2 regions of the Pseudarthrobacter sp. NCCP-2145 genome follow, and region 2 is predicted to be linked to the other one. Evidence: predicted binding sites of a transcription regulator. Region 2 holds the regulator's gene; the other holds the start of a gene.
The links. The regulator HrcA, encoded in region 2, represses chaperone genes, less so after heat shock. The targets are predictions, from matches to a motif close to TTNGCACTCGNNNNNNNCGAGTGCNAA.

Region 1: NFU08_RS04450 (FmdB family zinc ribbon protein) is a predicted target of HrcA. The motif match lies at 2,736-2,762, and genes of this name have one in related genera.

Annotation. Positions count from the first base shown of each region.
Region 1 covers NZ_BRCG01000004.1:35,572-43,291, forward strand. The annotation lists gene NFU08_RS04440 (DUF4011 domain-containing protein) at 1-1,534, shown strand, start outside; gene NFU08_RS04445 (Flp pilus assembly protein CpaB) at 1,539-2,303, opposite strand; gene NFU08_RS04450 (FmdB family zinc ribbon protein) at 2,407-2,667, opposite strand; gene NFU08_RS04455 (5-formyltetrahydrofolate cyclo-ligase) at 2,795-3,418, opposite strand; gene galU (UTP--glucose-1-phosphate uridylyltransferase GalU) at 3,536-4,441, shown strand; gene NFU08_RS04465 (GNAT family N-acetyltransferase) at 4,446-5,066, shown strand; gene NFU08_RS04470 (hypothetical protein) at 5,148-6,086, shown strand; tRNA gene NFU08_RS04475 (tRNA-Ala) at 6,225-6,297, shown strand; gene NFU08_RS04480 (CPBP family intramembrane glutamic endopeptidase) at 6,412-7,044, shown strand; gene NFU08_RS04485 (cell division protein ZapE) at 7,041-7,565, opposite strand; gene corA (magnesium/cobalt transporter CorA) at 7,569-7,720, opposite strand, start outside.
Region 2 covers NZ_BRCG01000001.1:50,782-58,501, forward strand. The annotation lists gene lepA (translation elongation factor 4) at 1-908, shown strand, start outside; gene hemW (radical SAM family heme chaperone HemW) at 945-2,174, shown strand; gene NFU08_RS00240 (DUF4870 domain-containing protein) at 2,216-2,635, opposite strand; gene NFU08_RS00245 (DUF3097 domain-containing protein) at 2,789-3,637, opposite strand; gene hrcA (heat-inducible transcriptional repressor HrcA) at 3,813-4,826, shown strand; gene dnaJ (molecular chaperone DnaJ) at 4,908-6,035, shown strand; gene NFU08_RS00260 (16S rRNA (uracil(1498)-N(3))-methyltransferase) at 6,038-6,817, shown strand; gene NFU08_RS00265 (GerMN domain-containing protein) at 6,846-7,720, opposite strand, start outside.

The DNA of each region.
Region 1 (7,720 bases), on a different contig from region 2:
CGTGGAAAGTGCTTTCAGCGCACTGTCGCAGGTGCTTCCCGTGTGGCGGCTCAACTTTGTCTACCGTGCGGTGGACGAGGACCTTGTGCTGCAGCTCAGCAAGAATTTCTATGACGGCGGCCTGCGGCGGCTGCCGGAAGGCCAGTCCGCCACCGGGCTGGACCGTTCCCTCCTGGTTGAATACCTCCCGGACGGCACCGGGTTGCCGAGCGCCGACCACGAAGGCGTCGAATCCGTGGTGGCGGAAGTCAACCGCGTTGTCCAGCTGGTCTTCGAGCACGCACGGCTCCGCCCGCGTACGTCCCTGGCCGTGGTCACGGCCAGCCTCCGCCATGCGGCCCGGATCGGGGAGTCCATCCGGCTGCAGTTGCCCAACTACCCCGGCCTGGCCGGGTTCTTCGGCGCCGGCCCCGAGTCCTTCCGGGTGGTCGACCTGGAACGGGCGCAGGGACTGGTGCGCGATCACGTCATCTTCTCGCCCGGTTTTGGCCGCACCCCGCACGGCCGCGCCCTGCACAACTTCGGCCCGCTTTCCGCCGATGGCGGCCGGGAGAAGTTTGCGCTGGCCATGACGCGGGCGCGCCGGTCCATGCACGTCCTCACCTGTTTCCGGCCCGAGGACCTGGACCACACCAGGCTGAGCCACGGTGCCGTGGACCTGTATTCCCTGCTGGACCGTGAAATTGCTGGAAACACAGATCTCGGAACTCCTGCATCACGGGCTGCGGCCAGCGAGCAGGCGCTGGGGGCGGATCCCCTGGTTGCCGACCTCGGGGACCGCTTGCGTGCCCGCGGCGCACGGGTGTGGCACCAGTATGACGGTGCCATCGACGTGGTGGCCGCCGCTGATCCCCTCAGCACCATGGGTCAGGAGCACGCGGACCTGCCGTGGCCGGTTGCGATTGAATCGGACGGCACGGAGCAGTACCGCACCATGAGCGTGCGGGAGCGGAGCCGGCTGCGCCCGCAGCTGCTGGAACGCCTGGGATGGCGCTACATGCCGCTGTGGACCATCGAGGTGTTCACCGATCCCTCCGCCTGTGCCGACAGGATTGCCGGATACCTGGGACTCGAGAAGATGGCCCTTTCGGGCAGGGCCTCCGCCGCCGTTGCCTTCCTTGACGACGACGTGGACCAGGCGCTCAACGGGATCGACGCCGAAAGCCAGGGCGGGCGCGAACGGCTGGCCATGGCCGGCGCCGGCCAGGGCGATTCCGGGCCCGCCCGCGAGGGCAACCCCGCTGCACCCAGTACCGATCCCGCACCGGCCGAAGACCAGGACAGCAAGGAGGCGGGCACCATGGCCCAGGACCACAAAGAAGACAACGCTCCGGACGCCGGGCAGCCCGCCGAAACTGAATCCGGGCAGGACCAGGACGGAACACCCGGCACCGGGCCCAACAGTTCTGCGCTGCCCGCGGGGCCGGTTGTGCCCAACAAGGCCTCCGAGGACGATCCGCGCGCCTGGGGCGACCGGGAAGACGACGACCATGACGCCTGGCTGAAGGAGCAGACACCGCCGCACTGGGGCTGAGGTTTCAAGGCCCCACCAGAACGAAGAACAGTTTGCCCTGGGTGGATGCGCCCGCCAGCCTGGCGGCCTGTTCCGCGGTGGCTGCCACGACGATCAGGCCGTCTGTCTCGGCAGTGCCCAGCCATTGTCCAGGCTGGCCGCCCTGGCCTGAGGTCCACAGTACGGGCACGCTGGAGGCCAGGATCCGGGGCGGGTCCTGCTGGTCGAACCCGTTGGCTGAGGTAAGGACAACGTTCACCAGCTGCCCCGGGGAGACAAGCTGGATGGACGACGGATCTGCCATGCGAAGGGGGACGGCAGCTGATCCCGGAGGAGTCCCGGCCAGGAGTCCCGGACCGACAAGCTGGGCATCCGTGAGCAGCTGCCCCTTGCGCAGGGGCGCTGCGAGCTGTTTGCCTGCCGCCTCACCGGGTTCCTTAAGGAACCCGCCGGCCACCATGCCGGGCGGAACCTGCGCAGCGGCGAGGTCCGCCTCCGATAATGCGGCGCCGGCGGGGATATCCCTGGCGGCGGCCAGCGCCGGCACCGTGTAGACCGGAGCAGGGGTGAGCTGGTGTACCGTGATGGCGGCTGCGGCGCAGAGCAGCAGCGCGACAATGAGGCGCCTGTTGCGGCTCAGCCAGCCCGCGAAGCGCGCGGGAGGACGCCTGGCTGCGACGCGGCCGGAGCCGCGGACACTGCCGGGGCGGCGACGCAGCCGCGGTTTCCGGAAGAGTCCGGGATGTGGGGCGCTTAAGGTGTCCCGGCTGGACTGACGGTATGCAGGCATGTGCCTACGCTAGGGGCGGCGCCAAGAATTACGGCAGTAACCTTCGCCGGTATGTGGACAACCTTGCCCAGCCGCCAGGCGGGCTACAGTCGAGGACCGTCTGTCAGCTGGCAGCAGCGGCGGGGGCCGAAGCGGCCGGCGCTGCTGCAGGAGCGCCGGGAGCAGCCGAAACCGTGCTGCCCTTGGCGTCCCTGGAGTCCGTGCGGTAGAAGCCCGAACCCTTGAAGACGACGCCCACGCTGTTGAACTTCTTGCGCAGGGCACCCTGGCACTCGGGGCAGGACGTCAGAGAGCTGTCCGAGAACGACTGGACGATGTCAAAGGCATGGCCGCAATCCTTGCAGGCGTACGCATACGTTGGCACTGGTGCTCCTCCTCTTGGGCAAACGAGAGGTCCCGGACTGCCGCAGGGTGATCCAGCTGGATGTCCCTTTAGCAGTCACAGGGCCTGAGTGCCAATTCTAGCATTCCCCTGCGCCCGGATTTTGCGGTCAGGCGGCGTTCGCCAGGTCCCTGAAGCCGGAGGGAAGCACGACGCCAGGCACCGGGCGGTCGAATTCCTCCACCGGAATCGCGCCGGCGGGCAGTAGTTCCCCGTCATAAAGAACCGCGGCAAGGGGAATGTGCTTCCCGGCGGACGCAAGGTGGCCGAGGAATTTGTCATAGTAGCCGCCGCCCTGGCCGATCCTGCTGCCTGCGAGGTCCACGGCCGTGGCAGGGATGAACAGCGCAGCGGCTTCCCCGGCAGCGTCAATCCCGTGCCGGGTCCCGACCGGCTCCAGGATGGGGGCGAACCTGCTGCGTGCCAGCTCAATGCCCGGCGCCCAGACGACCCATAGCAGTTCACGCCCTGGTTCGCAGACGGGAAGCAGAACCCTGTGCCCGTCGTCGTGCAGGGCCGCGATCAGCGGCAGCGTGGGCGGTTCCGCGCCGACGCCCAGGTAGACGCATACCGTGGCATCGCCTCCCGGGATCACTGAAGCCGCCCACGCCGCGCCGTGTTTGGCCAGGGCGGTGCCGGCATCCTCCCGTTCCAGGGAAGTCATCGCAGCCCTTCGGCGGCGGTGGGCAGCACGGATCAGGTCCTTTGCTGCTTTCGTTTCCTCAAGCGCCATGTATTTTCTCCACTACTGCCGCGCTGGCGGCCGTTATCTGGTCCATCCATCCGATACCCGCAGGTGTCGCTGGCTCCGTTGTTACTGAATGCTTGACGCTGACGTTAGATTAGTCCGGTGACTACCAGTAACCCGAGAGTTCGCAAAGCCGTCATTCCTGCCGCCGGACTCGGTACCAGGTTCCTGCCGGCAACCAAGGCGATGCCCAAGGAAATGCTCCCCGTCGTGGACAAGCCTGCCATCCAGTACGTGGTTGAGGAAGCCGTGAACGTTGGCCTCCACGACCTCCTCATGATCACCGGGCGCAACAAACGGGCACTTGAAGACCACTTTGACCGGGTGCCGTCACTTGAATCCACCCTTGAGGGCAAGGGCGACACGGAAAAGCTCGCATCCGTCCAGGCGGCCAGCAAGCTGGGCGACATCCACTATGTCCGGCAGGGAGACCCGCACGGACTGGGCCATGCCGTGCTGCGCGCAAAGCAGCACGTTGGCGAGGAAGCCTTTGCCGTGCTGCTGGGCGATGACCTCATCGATGCCCGGGACGAACTGCTGGGCACCATGATCGACGTGCAGGCGGAAACGGGAGGCTCCGTCATCGCGCTCATCGAAGTGGAACCGTCCGAGATCAGCGCCTACGGCTGCGCTGACGTCCAGCCGATCGAGGGCGAATCCTACGTTCGCGTCAACCGGCTGGTGGAGAAGCCGAGCGTTGACGAGGCGCCCTCCAACCTTGCACTGATCGGCCGCTACGTCCTCCACCCCGCCGTCTTTGAGGTCCTCGAACGCACCGCCCCCGGACGCGGAGACGAAATCCAGCTGACCGACGCGCTGCAGGAGCTGGCGACCGGCGAAGGCGAGGGGTACGGGGTGTACGGCGTTGTGTTCCGCGGCCGGCGCTACGACACCGGGGACAAGCTCAGCTACCTCAAGGCCTGCGTCCAGCTGGCCATCGACAGCGAAGACCTGGGCCCGGGCTTGCGGGAGTGGCTGCCGGGGTTCGCCGCCGGCCTGTCCAAGTAGCGCCATGCGCGCTGGTCCCATTTGGCCCGTAACCCTGGAGTGCGGGGACCTGGTCCTGCGGCCCATCCGGTACCGGGACAAGAAGGAATGGACCGAGGTCAGGTCCCGCAACAGTGAGTGGCTTGCTCCGTGGGAAGCTTCCAACCCGGATCCTGCCGGAGGCCTCCCGGACTACCGGCAAATGGTCCGGTCCTTGAAGTCGCAGGCAACTCAGGCTACTGCCTTGCCGTTTGTCATCACCGAGCGGCTTCCCACAGCCGCAAGCCCTGCCATTGTTGGCCAGTTGACCGTGTCATCGATCGTGTGGGGATCCGCGATGATGGCGACGCTTGGCTACTGGGTGGACCGGGGCCGTGCGGGCCACGGCATTGCACCCACTGCCGTGGCCATGGTGACGGACCACTGCTTCCGGACACTTGGGCTGCACCGGATGGAAATCAACATCAGGCCGGAGAACGGACCAAGCCTCCGCGTGGTGCAAAAGCTGGGCTTCCGGGACGAGGGATACCGGCCCCGCTACCTGCACATCAACGGGGAGTGGGCTGACCACCGGTCGTTCGCGTTGACCGCGGAAGAGGTCCCCGACGGGCTGCTCCGGCCATGGCTGGCCTCACGGCCGTCATAAATCCATTGATTTGCCGGCTGCGCCACGACACACCGCAGCTAATGCTGCCGCAGCGGACAGGATGCTCATACGGTTTTGAGTGTGGACTTCCCCCTTAGCAGCTCAGTGATCCTTGTGGTTGCCGTCGTGCTCTGGATTGTGTGGGTTGCGCCCTACGTCCTCCGGAACCGCAGGCACCAGTTCCAGCCCGCCGGCGATTTCCTTGCGGAGCCCGCAGCAGATGAAGCACCGGAACCGCCAGCCGCTTTGGTATTGAACGTCGCCGCCCAGCAGGAGAAAGCCATGGACACCAGGAAGAGTGCCGGACCCGCGACCGCCACTGCCGGCTCCCCACCCGGGGGTACGTTCCGGATCCGCTACGGCCGCACCGGCATCGCCCTGGTTGGGCTGCTGTCGCTGGTCACCGCGTTCGTTTCCGGTGTGCTCTTGATCTTCGGGCTGGGCGCTCCTGTCCTTCCCTTGGCATGCTTGGCGCTCACTGCCGGGTCGGTCGTACTCCTGCGCTGGCTGGCCGTCCGTGACCGGAGGGCAAAGGTCAATGCGGCTTTCCGGGCCGCCATGACCGCGCCGTCCCGGCAGCCCCAACCCGCTGCCGGCGTCCGGCCAAGGCCGGAAGCGGCTCCGGCGAAGCAGGACAACCCCCTTTTCGACGCCGAGGCACACGAGCCTAAGATCAGGCCGCTGACTGCCATGGAACTGCGGGAGGCCGCCCTTGCCGTGGCGGTTGCCGCTGGCGATTCAAGCGCTGCAGCTGCCGGCTCCGCAGCCCGGACGGCTGCTCCGTCCACGTGGGAACCGGTGGAGGTTCCCAAACCTGTCTATGTTGAGGCAGCCAAGGCCGAGCGTCCGGCGCCTGAGCCCCTGGAGCTTCCGGAGGCACCGAAAGCGACGGGCAAGCCGTCCCTCAAGCAGGGCGTTGCCGCCGCGCCGCCCGCGGCTCCGGCCGAGGGCCAGGAACAGTCCAAGGCGCAGAGTGCCCTCAGCAACCTCGACGACGTCCTGCAGCGCCGCCGCGCCTGACAGGTCAGTGCCGTCAGGCGATGCCCTGCGCATCCCGCCGGCACGCTGCTGGGGGTTTGCGGCTGCAGTTTGGCATTAAGCCGGGAAAATTTGTAGCCTAGGGTCACCGGTGCCGCTCCTCAAGGGGCGGATCCATCCGGGGCTATAGCTCAGTTGGTAGAGCGCTTCGTTCGCATCGAAGAGGTCAGGAGTTCGAATCTCCTTAGCTCCACAAAATATTGCCCCAGCAGGTGGCATCAGCCAGTTTCCGTAGGCGCAGCCCCGCCGTCGGGGGCACTGACTCCCTGACACGCGCTCCAGGGAACCCACGTGGTCCACCTTCCTCGTGGGGGGCCGCGCTGAGTTGCTGGGCCTTCTGCGCCAGTTGGGACGCTGGCGGGCCAACCCTGCATGGTACGGCGTGGCACTGGGTGTGCCGCTGGTCGTCCCCGGCCTCGCCCTGTGGGCTGCGGTGGCCGCAGGGGCGCCGGTCCCGGGCTGGGAGCCGGCCGACCTGCTGCAGGTCGCCGGTTCGATCGTCGTCACGATCGTTATCGTCGGCATCTTCGAGGAGCTCGGCTGGCGCGGGTTCCTGTTGCCGCGGCTGCAACGGGATTACCGCGCGCTGCCGGCCGCGCTGATCATTGGGCTGGCCTGGTTTCCCTGGCACCTTCCGGAACTGGTGTCGGACCCGGGTCAGCGGCCCCTGACACCCTTTGCGGTCTATATCTTTTCGCAGTCGGTGCTGCTCGCCTGGCTGTACAACAGCACGCAGGCGAGCCTGCCGGTTGTGGTCCTGTTCCATGCCGCCTTCAACACCTTCACGAAGTTCTTCCTGGCCGATCTCCAGGGCAGTCCCTACCCCTACCTCGTGGCGTGGTGGGTTGTGGCCGGAGCGGTCGCCGTCCTCGCCGTGGCAGCGGTCGCTTACGCCGGCAGCCGCGACCTGGTGAAGGGTGCGCCCAGGCCGGCGCACTAACTCCCGGACACGCCTTCCATGGCAACTGTTTCATCGGATTCGACCCGCTTCAGCCCGGCAAGGAGCCGGGACGTTTCCGCCAGGGCGGACCGAAGCCCCGCGTCATCCGCAGACGTGGACGCGGCAGCCCAGTCCATCGGGGCGGCACCAACCACGAACAGGGTTGTTCCGCGGGCCGCCGCTGCCGCAAGTGCGGCCGCAAAGAGGTCCCATGCTTCCGCCCGTGGACCGGCATCCGATGGCTCCGGTACTGGAACACCATCGATGACCCACAGCTCCGCCCCCGCTGGGAGGAGGGAATAGTCCTCCCTGGACGTACCCGGTGCGCACAGTTCGTCGAAGCTGATCCACAGCAGTTCCGGCTCGCAGGCCTTGGCGGCAAAGACGCGGGACCCGGCAGTGACCGTCCTGTGCCGCCCCGGTGGCGGCGGGAAGAGGCCGTACACCGCCAGCTGCCGGCTGCTGCCGGGCACCAGGATGCGGCCCTCGGGGAGGACCGGCGGCTCCGGCTCGGCGGCCATGCCCTACAGCCAGCCCTTCTTCTTGAAGATGCCGTACATGAGGGCCGCCATCGCGATCATGATGCCAATGGACAACGGGTAGCCCAGTTCCCAGTGGAGCTCGGGCATGTGGTCAAAGTTCATTCCGTACACGCCGGCAACGAAGGACGGCGCGA
Region 2 (7,720 bases):
TGGACGGCACGGACTACCCGGTGCTGCGCGATGCGCTGGAGAAGCTGATGCTCAACGACGCCGCCCTGGTCTACGAGCCCGAAACGTCCGCCGCCCTTGGCTTCGGCTTCCGTGTTGGCTTCCTGGGCCTGCTCCACCTTGAAATCACGCGCGAGCGGCTGGAGCGCGAGTACAACCTGGACCTGATCTCCACCGCCCCCAACGTGGAGTACGAGGTCACGCTGGAGGACAAGAAAGTGGTCCACGTGACCAACCCCAGCGAATACCCCTCCGGCAAAATCTCCGAGGTCCGCGAGCCCATGGTGGCCGCCACCATCCTGGCCCCAAACGAATTCGTCGGAGCCATCATGGAGCTCTGCCAGAGCCGCCGCGGTGTGATGGGCGGCATGGACTACCTGTCCGAGGACCGGGTGGAAATCCGGTACCGCCTTCCATTGGCCGAGATCGTGTTCGACTTCTTCGACATCCTGAAGTCCAAGACCCGCGGCTACGGTTCCCTGGACTGGAAGGCCGACGGCGACCAGGTGGCCGACCTTGTCAAGGTGGACATCATGCTCCAGGGCGAGCAGGTGGATGCCTTCTCCGCCATCACCCACCGCGACAAGGCCTACGCGTACGGCGTCATGATGACCACCAAGCTGCGCGAGCTCATTCCCCGCCAGCAGTTCGAGGTGCCCATCCAGGCGGCCATCGGCTCCAGGATCATCGCCCGCGAAAGCATCCGCGCCATCCGCAAGGACGTCCTGGCCAAGTGCTACGGCGGTGACATCTCCCGTAAGCGCAAACTGCTGGAAAAGCAGAAGGAAGGCAAGAAGCGCATGAAGATGGTGGGCCGCGTCGAAGTCCCCCAGGAAGCCTTCATCGCTGCGCTCACCACAGACGAGTCCAAGGACAAGGCCAGGAAGTAGTGGTTACAGCGGCCGGCAGTGCAGGAGGACCCTGCAGTGCCTAGCGTTCTTCCCCTGGGCGACCCGGCGCCGTCGGACGGTCTGCTGCCCCGCCAGGCAGCCGACGGTGCGGCGGACCGGGCATTCGGGCTCTATGTTCACATCCCGTTCTGCTCCGTCCGCTGCGGCTACTGCGACTTCAACACCTATACCGCCACGGAGCTCGGTGGCGGCGCCTCGCAGGATGCCTATGCCGCCACCGCGGCCTCGGAAGTGTCCCTGGCGGCCAGCGTCCTTGCAGAATCCGGCCTCCCCGCGCGGCCGCTCAGCACAGTGTTCTTCGGAGGCGGCACGCCAACCCTGCTCCCCGCGGAGGACCTGGCCCTGATCCTGGGGCGCGCCATCGACCAGTGGGGCATCGAGGACGGCGCCGAGGTCACTACGGAGGCCAACCCGGACTCGGTCACCCCGGAATCCCTTGCCGTCCTGAAGGAGGCCGGGTTCACCCGGATTTCGTTCGGCATGCAGTCAGCCGTTCCGCACGTCCTCAAGGTCCTTGACCGGACCCACACGCCCAGCCGCGTGCCGCAGGTAGTGCAGTGGGCCCGGGACGCCGGGCTGGCCGTCAGCCTGGACCTCATCTACGGCACGCCGGGGGAGTCGCTGGACGATTGGCGGTACTCGCTCGAGACCGCCCTGTCCTACCAGCCGGACCACATCAGCGCTTACGCGCTGATTATCGAGGACGGGACCAAGCTCGCCGCACAGATCCGCCGTGGTGAAGTTCCGGGGATCGACGACGACGACCACGCCGACAAGTACGAGCTCGCCGATGAGCTGATCACCAAAGCAGGCCTTGCCTGGTACGAGGTCAGCAACTGGGCCCGCACGCCCGGACAGGCCTGCCGCCACAACCTCGCCTACTGGCGCGGCGACGACTGGTGGGGGATCGGGCCCGGAGCCCACTCGCACGTGGGCGGTGTCCGCTGGTGGAACGTCAAGCACCCCACTGCCTACGCCGGACGCCTTGCGCAAGGAATGTCACCGGCGGCGGGGAGGGAAACCCTGGATTCTGAAACCCGGAATATGGAGCGGGTGATGCTTGAGGTCCGCCTCCACTCTGGCCTCGAGATCGCTTCGCTCGGCGCCACAGGGCGGCGCGAGGTCGCCGGGCTGATCGCGGAGGAACTGGTGGATCCTGCCGCCGCTTTCGCGGGACGGCTGGTCCTCACGCTGAAGGGCAGGCTGCTGGCGGACGCGGTGGTGCGCCGGGTCCTGCCGGACTAGCAGTTTAAAGGCTGGGAACCGGTGCTGGGAGCCGGCGGGGACTACTTGATCCAGCGCAGGTTGTACGGGTAGCGGTGCGGCTGGCCCTTGTTGACATGGATGCCGGCTGCCACGGAGAAGCAGGTCAAGGCGATCCAGATGAGGGTGGCAATCACGGCAAAAATGTTGCCGACCACCGGAACAAACACCAGGATGTTCGCCACCACAGCAGCGATGGTGGGCGGCAGGCTGAAGTTGAGCGCTTCCTTGGACTCCTGCGCCGTGAAAGGGCCCCGGTCCCGGAAAATCAGGTAGATCAGCAGAGCCGGAACGCAGCCCAGGATTCCGCCGAAATGGGCCATGGTGGCCCACTGCCGGTCCTCGCTGGCTGTCAGGGGCAGCGCATTCGCCGGAACGCCATGGTATTCCGAACGGCCCTGGCCGCCCTGGGTGTCCCTGTGATCGCGTGCGTTTTCTGCCACAGTCTGTTCCTTCTGAAAGTGCAATGGAGATGGCTAAGAGTGCATAGAGGTTGCGCCAGCCTGCAACTACCGCAGGTTCCGCACTACCAAGAATACTGGCTGGACGCCCAGAAGTTGCCTTGGGCTCCAGGCGCAGCGGCAACGGGGTACCTGTCAGGGAACCGTGAGGAAGTCAATGACTTCCTCTACCCTCCCCAGCAGGGAGGCTTCCAGGTCCGCGTAGGTGCGGACCGCACCCAGCAGCTTCTGCCACCCGAGACCGATGTCCTCCTTGGTGGCATGGGGCCAGCCGAACGCGGTGAGGATACCGGTCTTCCAGTCCTGCCCGCGCGGCACCACAGGCCATTTTTCGATGCCCAGGACAGCCGGCCGGATCGCCTGCCAGACGTCCACATAGGGGTGGCCTACGATCAGCACGTTCCCGGCAGCACCCGGCAAGGCCATGACGGCGTCCGCGATGCGCGATTCCTTGGAGTCCGGAACCAGGTGGTCCACCAAAACTCCGAGGCGCCGGCCCGGTCCGGGCCTGAACTCGGCTACCGCGCCGGCAAGGTCGTCGATGCCGTGGAGGGGTTCGACGACGATGCCTTCCACCCGAAGGTCGTCTCCCCAGACCTTTTCCACCAGTTCGGCGTCGTGCTTTCCCTCAACCCAGATCCGGCTGGCCTTGGCGACCTGCGCCCGCTGGCCGGCCACCCGGACCGAACCCGAGGCTGTCCGGCCGGCTGCAGCGGTGGGAGCCTGGCGGGGCGCCGGCGGGAGGAGCTTGATAGCTTGCCCCTCGAGGAGGAAGCCGAACCCCAGGCGGAAAGACCTGGACTTGCCGCGCCTGTCCTCGAGTGCCACCACATGCATGCCGCCGGACTTCTCCACGCGGGTCACGGCGCCCACCCAGCCGGACTGGACGTCCTCCAGCACCATTCCGCGCTCAACAGGCACTTCAGGCAGGGCAGCGCTGGACGGAGCGGACATGTCCTGGGGTCCCCAGTTCTGGTAATGCATTGATTCACTCCGCCTAGCGCTCGATCACAGGTCCGGAATTTCGCCCGGAGCGGTACCAATGCTAGCAACGGGCAGAGGCATAATAGACTGTTAGCACTTGGGCATGTCGAGTGCTAAACGATGGGCGGCACAGCGCGGGCGGCGCTGCCGCCCCAACCCTGGATGGAGGTGGAGTGTGAGCGAGCCACGCAAACTTGAAGTACTCCGTGCCATCGTGGAGGACTACGTCCATTCCCGCGAACCCGTGGGATCCAAAGCCCTGGTGGAGCGCCATCATCTCGGTGTGTCCAGCGCAACCATCAGGAATGACATGGCGGCACTGGAGGAAGAGGGCCTGATCACGGCCCCGCACACCAGCGCCGGGCGGATTCCGACAGATAAGGGATACCGGCTCTTCGTGGACCAGATCTCTGCCGTCAAGCCGCTCTCCCCGGCGGAGCGCCGCGCCATCCAGTCCCTGCTGGAAGGATCGGACGACCTGGACGATGTCCTGGACCGCACTGTCCGGCTCCTGTCCCAGCTGACCAACCAGGTTGCCGTGGTCCAGTACCCTCACTTGAGCAGGGCCCTGGTCCGGCATATCGAATTTGTCCTCCTCGCCCCGCGGAAGGTGCTGGTGGTGTTGATCGCCAACAGCGGCAAGGTGGAGCAGCGCGTTATCGACGTCGGCCAGGACCTGGGGGATGACGCCTTGGCGGGCCTGCGGGCACGCTTCCTCGGATCGCTTGCCGGAACGCCGCTGAGCCAGCTCTCCCAGTCCCTGCCTGCCGTGGTGGCCACGGCTGCCCCGGGGCAAAGGCAGGCGGCGCAGGCCCTCGCTATCGGCCTGGAAGCCCTGGCGCAGAGCAGCCGCGAGGAACGCATGGTGATGGCCGGCACAGCGAATTTGGCGCGGTCCAACGTGGACTTCCCACTGAGCATCGGCCCGGTGCTGGAAGCCCTGGAGGAGCAGGTGGTCATGCTCCGCCTGCTGAGCGAGATGGCGCAGGACCACCGCGGAGTGGCTGTCAGCATCGGCCGCGAGAATCCCTACGACGGACTGGCCGAGGCATCGGTGGTGGCCACCGGCTACGGCCCGGACAGCGCAGCAAAGATCGGCATTCTGGGACCAACACGCATGGACTATCCCACCACCATGGCCGCGGTCAGGGCCGTCGCCCGCTACCTTTCCCGGATCCTGGGCCCCTGAGGCCCGGCCGGGACCACTGGACACCCACAGCATTTCCAGCAGTCCAACTGCAGGCAGTACAACAAGGAAGAGATACGAACTTTGAGCAGCCACTACGACGTCCTTGGAGTCTCACCGGAGGCCACGGGAGAAGAGATCAAGAAGGCCTACCGCAAGCTGGCACGCACCCTGCACCCGGACGTCAACCCGGGTGAGGATGCGTCGGACCGCTTCAAGGCAGTAACCCACGCCTACGAAGTCCTGTCGGATCCCCAGAAACGCCGGGTCTACGACACCACGGGCAACGAAAATGGGACGGACAACGGCTTCGGCGGTGGCGGATACGCCGGCCAGGGGTTCGCTTTCCAGGACATTTTCGACACCTTCTTTGGTGCCGGCGGTTCCACCGGCCCGGCCTCCCGGGTGCGGCGCGGGCAGGACGCCCTCATCAGCGTCCGGATCGAACTCCGCGACGCTGTCTTCGGTGTGAACAAGAAGCTCGATGTGGACACCGCCGTCACGTGCCCAACCTGTGAGGGTTCCTGTTGCCAGCCCGGCAGCCATCCTGAACGCTGCGACATTTGCGGCGGCAGCGGCCAGGTCCAGCGCGCCGTCCGTTCCATCCTGGGACAGGTCATGACGGCAGCCCCGTGCGGAACCTGCGAAGGTTTCGGCACCGTCATCAAGGACCCGTGCAACGAGTGCAGCGGCCAGGGACGCATCCGGAGCCGCCGTTCGCTGACCATCAAGGTTCCCGCCGGCGTTGCCACCGGAACGCGGATCCAGCTTTCCGGCCAGGGCGAGGCAGGCCCGGCCGGCGGACCGTCCGGTGACCTTTACGTTGAGATCCGCGTGAACAACGACGCCACCTACGTACGCGACAACGACGATCTCCACGCCACCCTGCACATTCCGATGACGGCGGCCGCCCTGGGCACCGAAGTGAGCCTGGAAACGTTCGACGGGCCACAGGAAATCGACGTCAAGCCCGGGACCCAGTCCGGTGAGATCATCACTCTTCGTGGACTTGGCGTCACCCACTTGCGCGGTTACGGCCGCGGTGACCTCAAAGTGCATCTCCAGGTTGAGACGCCCGCCAAGCTTGATGCCGCACAGGAAGAGCTCCTGCGGCAGCTGGCCAAGATGCGCGGTGAACAGATCACAGAGGGCAAGCTTGCGGCCAGCGGCGGCATGTTCGCCAAGCTCCGGGACCGGCTCGGTAACCTGTAGCGGTGAGCAACCCTGTCTTTTTCACCCCGCCCGGGTCCCTGGACCACATGGTGGCGGGGCAGGTCTTCGTCCTCGAGGGGACCGAGGCGCGGCACGCCGTCACGGTCAAGCGGCTCACCCCGGGTGAGCCGGTCGACATCGTTGACGGAGCCGGAACGCGGATGAGCGGACGGGTGCTTGCGGCCACGCCCGCACGACTGGAGGTGGAGTGCGCCTCAGTGGCTGTTGAGGAGCGGCCGTCCACGAGGCTGGTGCTGGTGCAGGCCCTGGCCAAGGGCGACAGGGATGAACTCGCCATCGAAACGGGCACTGAACTCGGGATCGACGCCGTTATACCCTGGCAGTCCGAACGGTCCATTGTGCGGTGGAAGGGCGACCGGGCGGCCAAAGCCCACGCGAAGTGGCAGTCGGTGGTGGCGGCGGCAGCAAAGCAGGCGCGCCGCGCGTGGGTCCCCGAGGTGCGTCCCGCCGTCGACACCGCCGCGCTGGCCGGCCTCGTGGAGGCCGCGGGGCTGGCAGTCATCCTGCATGAGGACGCCGTGCGCCCCCTGCGCGCGGTTCTGGAAGCCTCTTTGGTCGCGGACGGAACGGAACCCCGTGAAGTGCTGCTGATCGTCGGGCCGGAAGGCGGCATCAGCCCCAGGGAAGTGACCAGGCTCTGCGGGAAAGGCGCCGTCACCGCCCTGCTGGGGCACCATGTCCTGCGCTCGTCAACGGCCGGACCGGCCGCCGTCGTGCTTGCCAGCGACATCCTGGGCCGGTGGACCGCCCCCTCACCCTGACCAGCCCGGCGTGCCCCGGCCGGGTAGGCTACCGGACCTTGAAAGCCCGCGAATCCTCATTCTGGTCCGGCTGATCCCCGGTACCGGCCTGTGCCACCTTCAATTCGTAGTCCCCGGCCGGAAGTGTGAGGGCCAGCGTAAACAGTCCTGCCTGCCCTGGCTCGGCGGCCGCCGTCGTCTCCCCAGTCAGGAACGGGACCTTGCTTCCGTCATCTTCCGTCCGGAGGATCTGCCAGCGGAGCTTGCCTCCGGACAGGGTGCTGCGGCCGGTGATCTTGACGCTCCCGGCCGCCACTTCTGAGTTCTCCTGCGGATCAATGATCCAGACTGGGGCCACCATGCCGGCGGCCCTCGTCATAAGGTCACCCAGCTGGATATGGCCGAAAGCAACGTAGTCCGTGTGCCCGTCCACCAGGATCCGCACGCGGATCTGCTGCCCGGAATCGATAAGCCCTGAACTGGCCGCAGCAGCGCTGGCCGTATACACAAGTTGCTGGACAGCGCGGCCGGCCATATCGGCGTCGAGGTTGCTGTTGAAGGCGTCCTCAGACACATCCACCGTGATGACGTCCTTGCCGGAGATGGACGTGGCCAGCTTGCCGGGATTCTGCCAGGGGGTGAAGAAATCCGGGTCAAGGGGCTTGTCCGACATCATGGCCCGCAGGGCCCTCGTTACCGGATTCTCCTGCTCAGGCACTTCCCTGAATTCCCGGTAAAGGAAGATGCTGCTGTTGCTCCGGCCAATCCAGTAGACCGGGGCCTTGTTGGACGACTGCGTGGTTTCGAGCGGCGCGCTCGTGGAAGGCGCGGTGCCGGTGGCGGCAGGGCCAGAGCCCAGAAGGGTAGTGGGGGAGGGGTCCGGCTCGGCCAGGCAGCCCGTCAGGAGCGGAGCCGCCAAGAGAA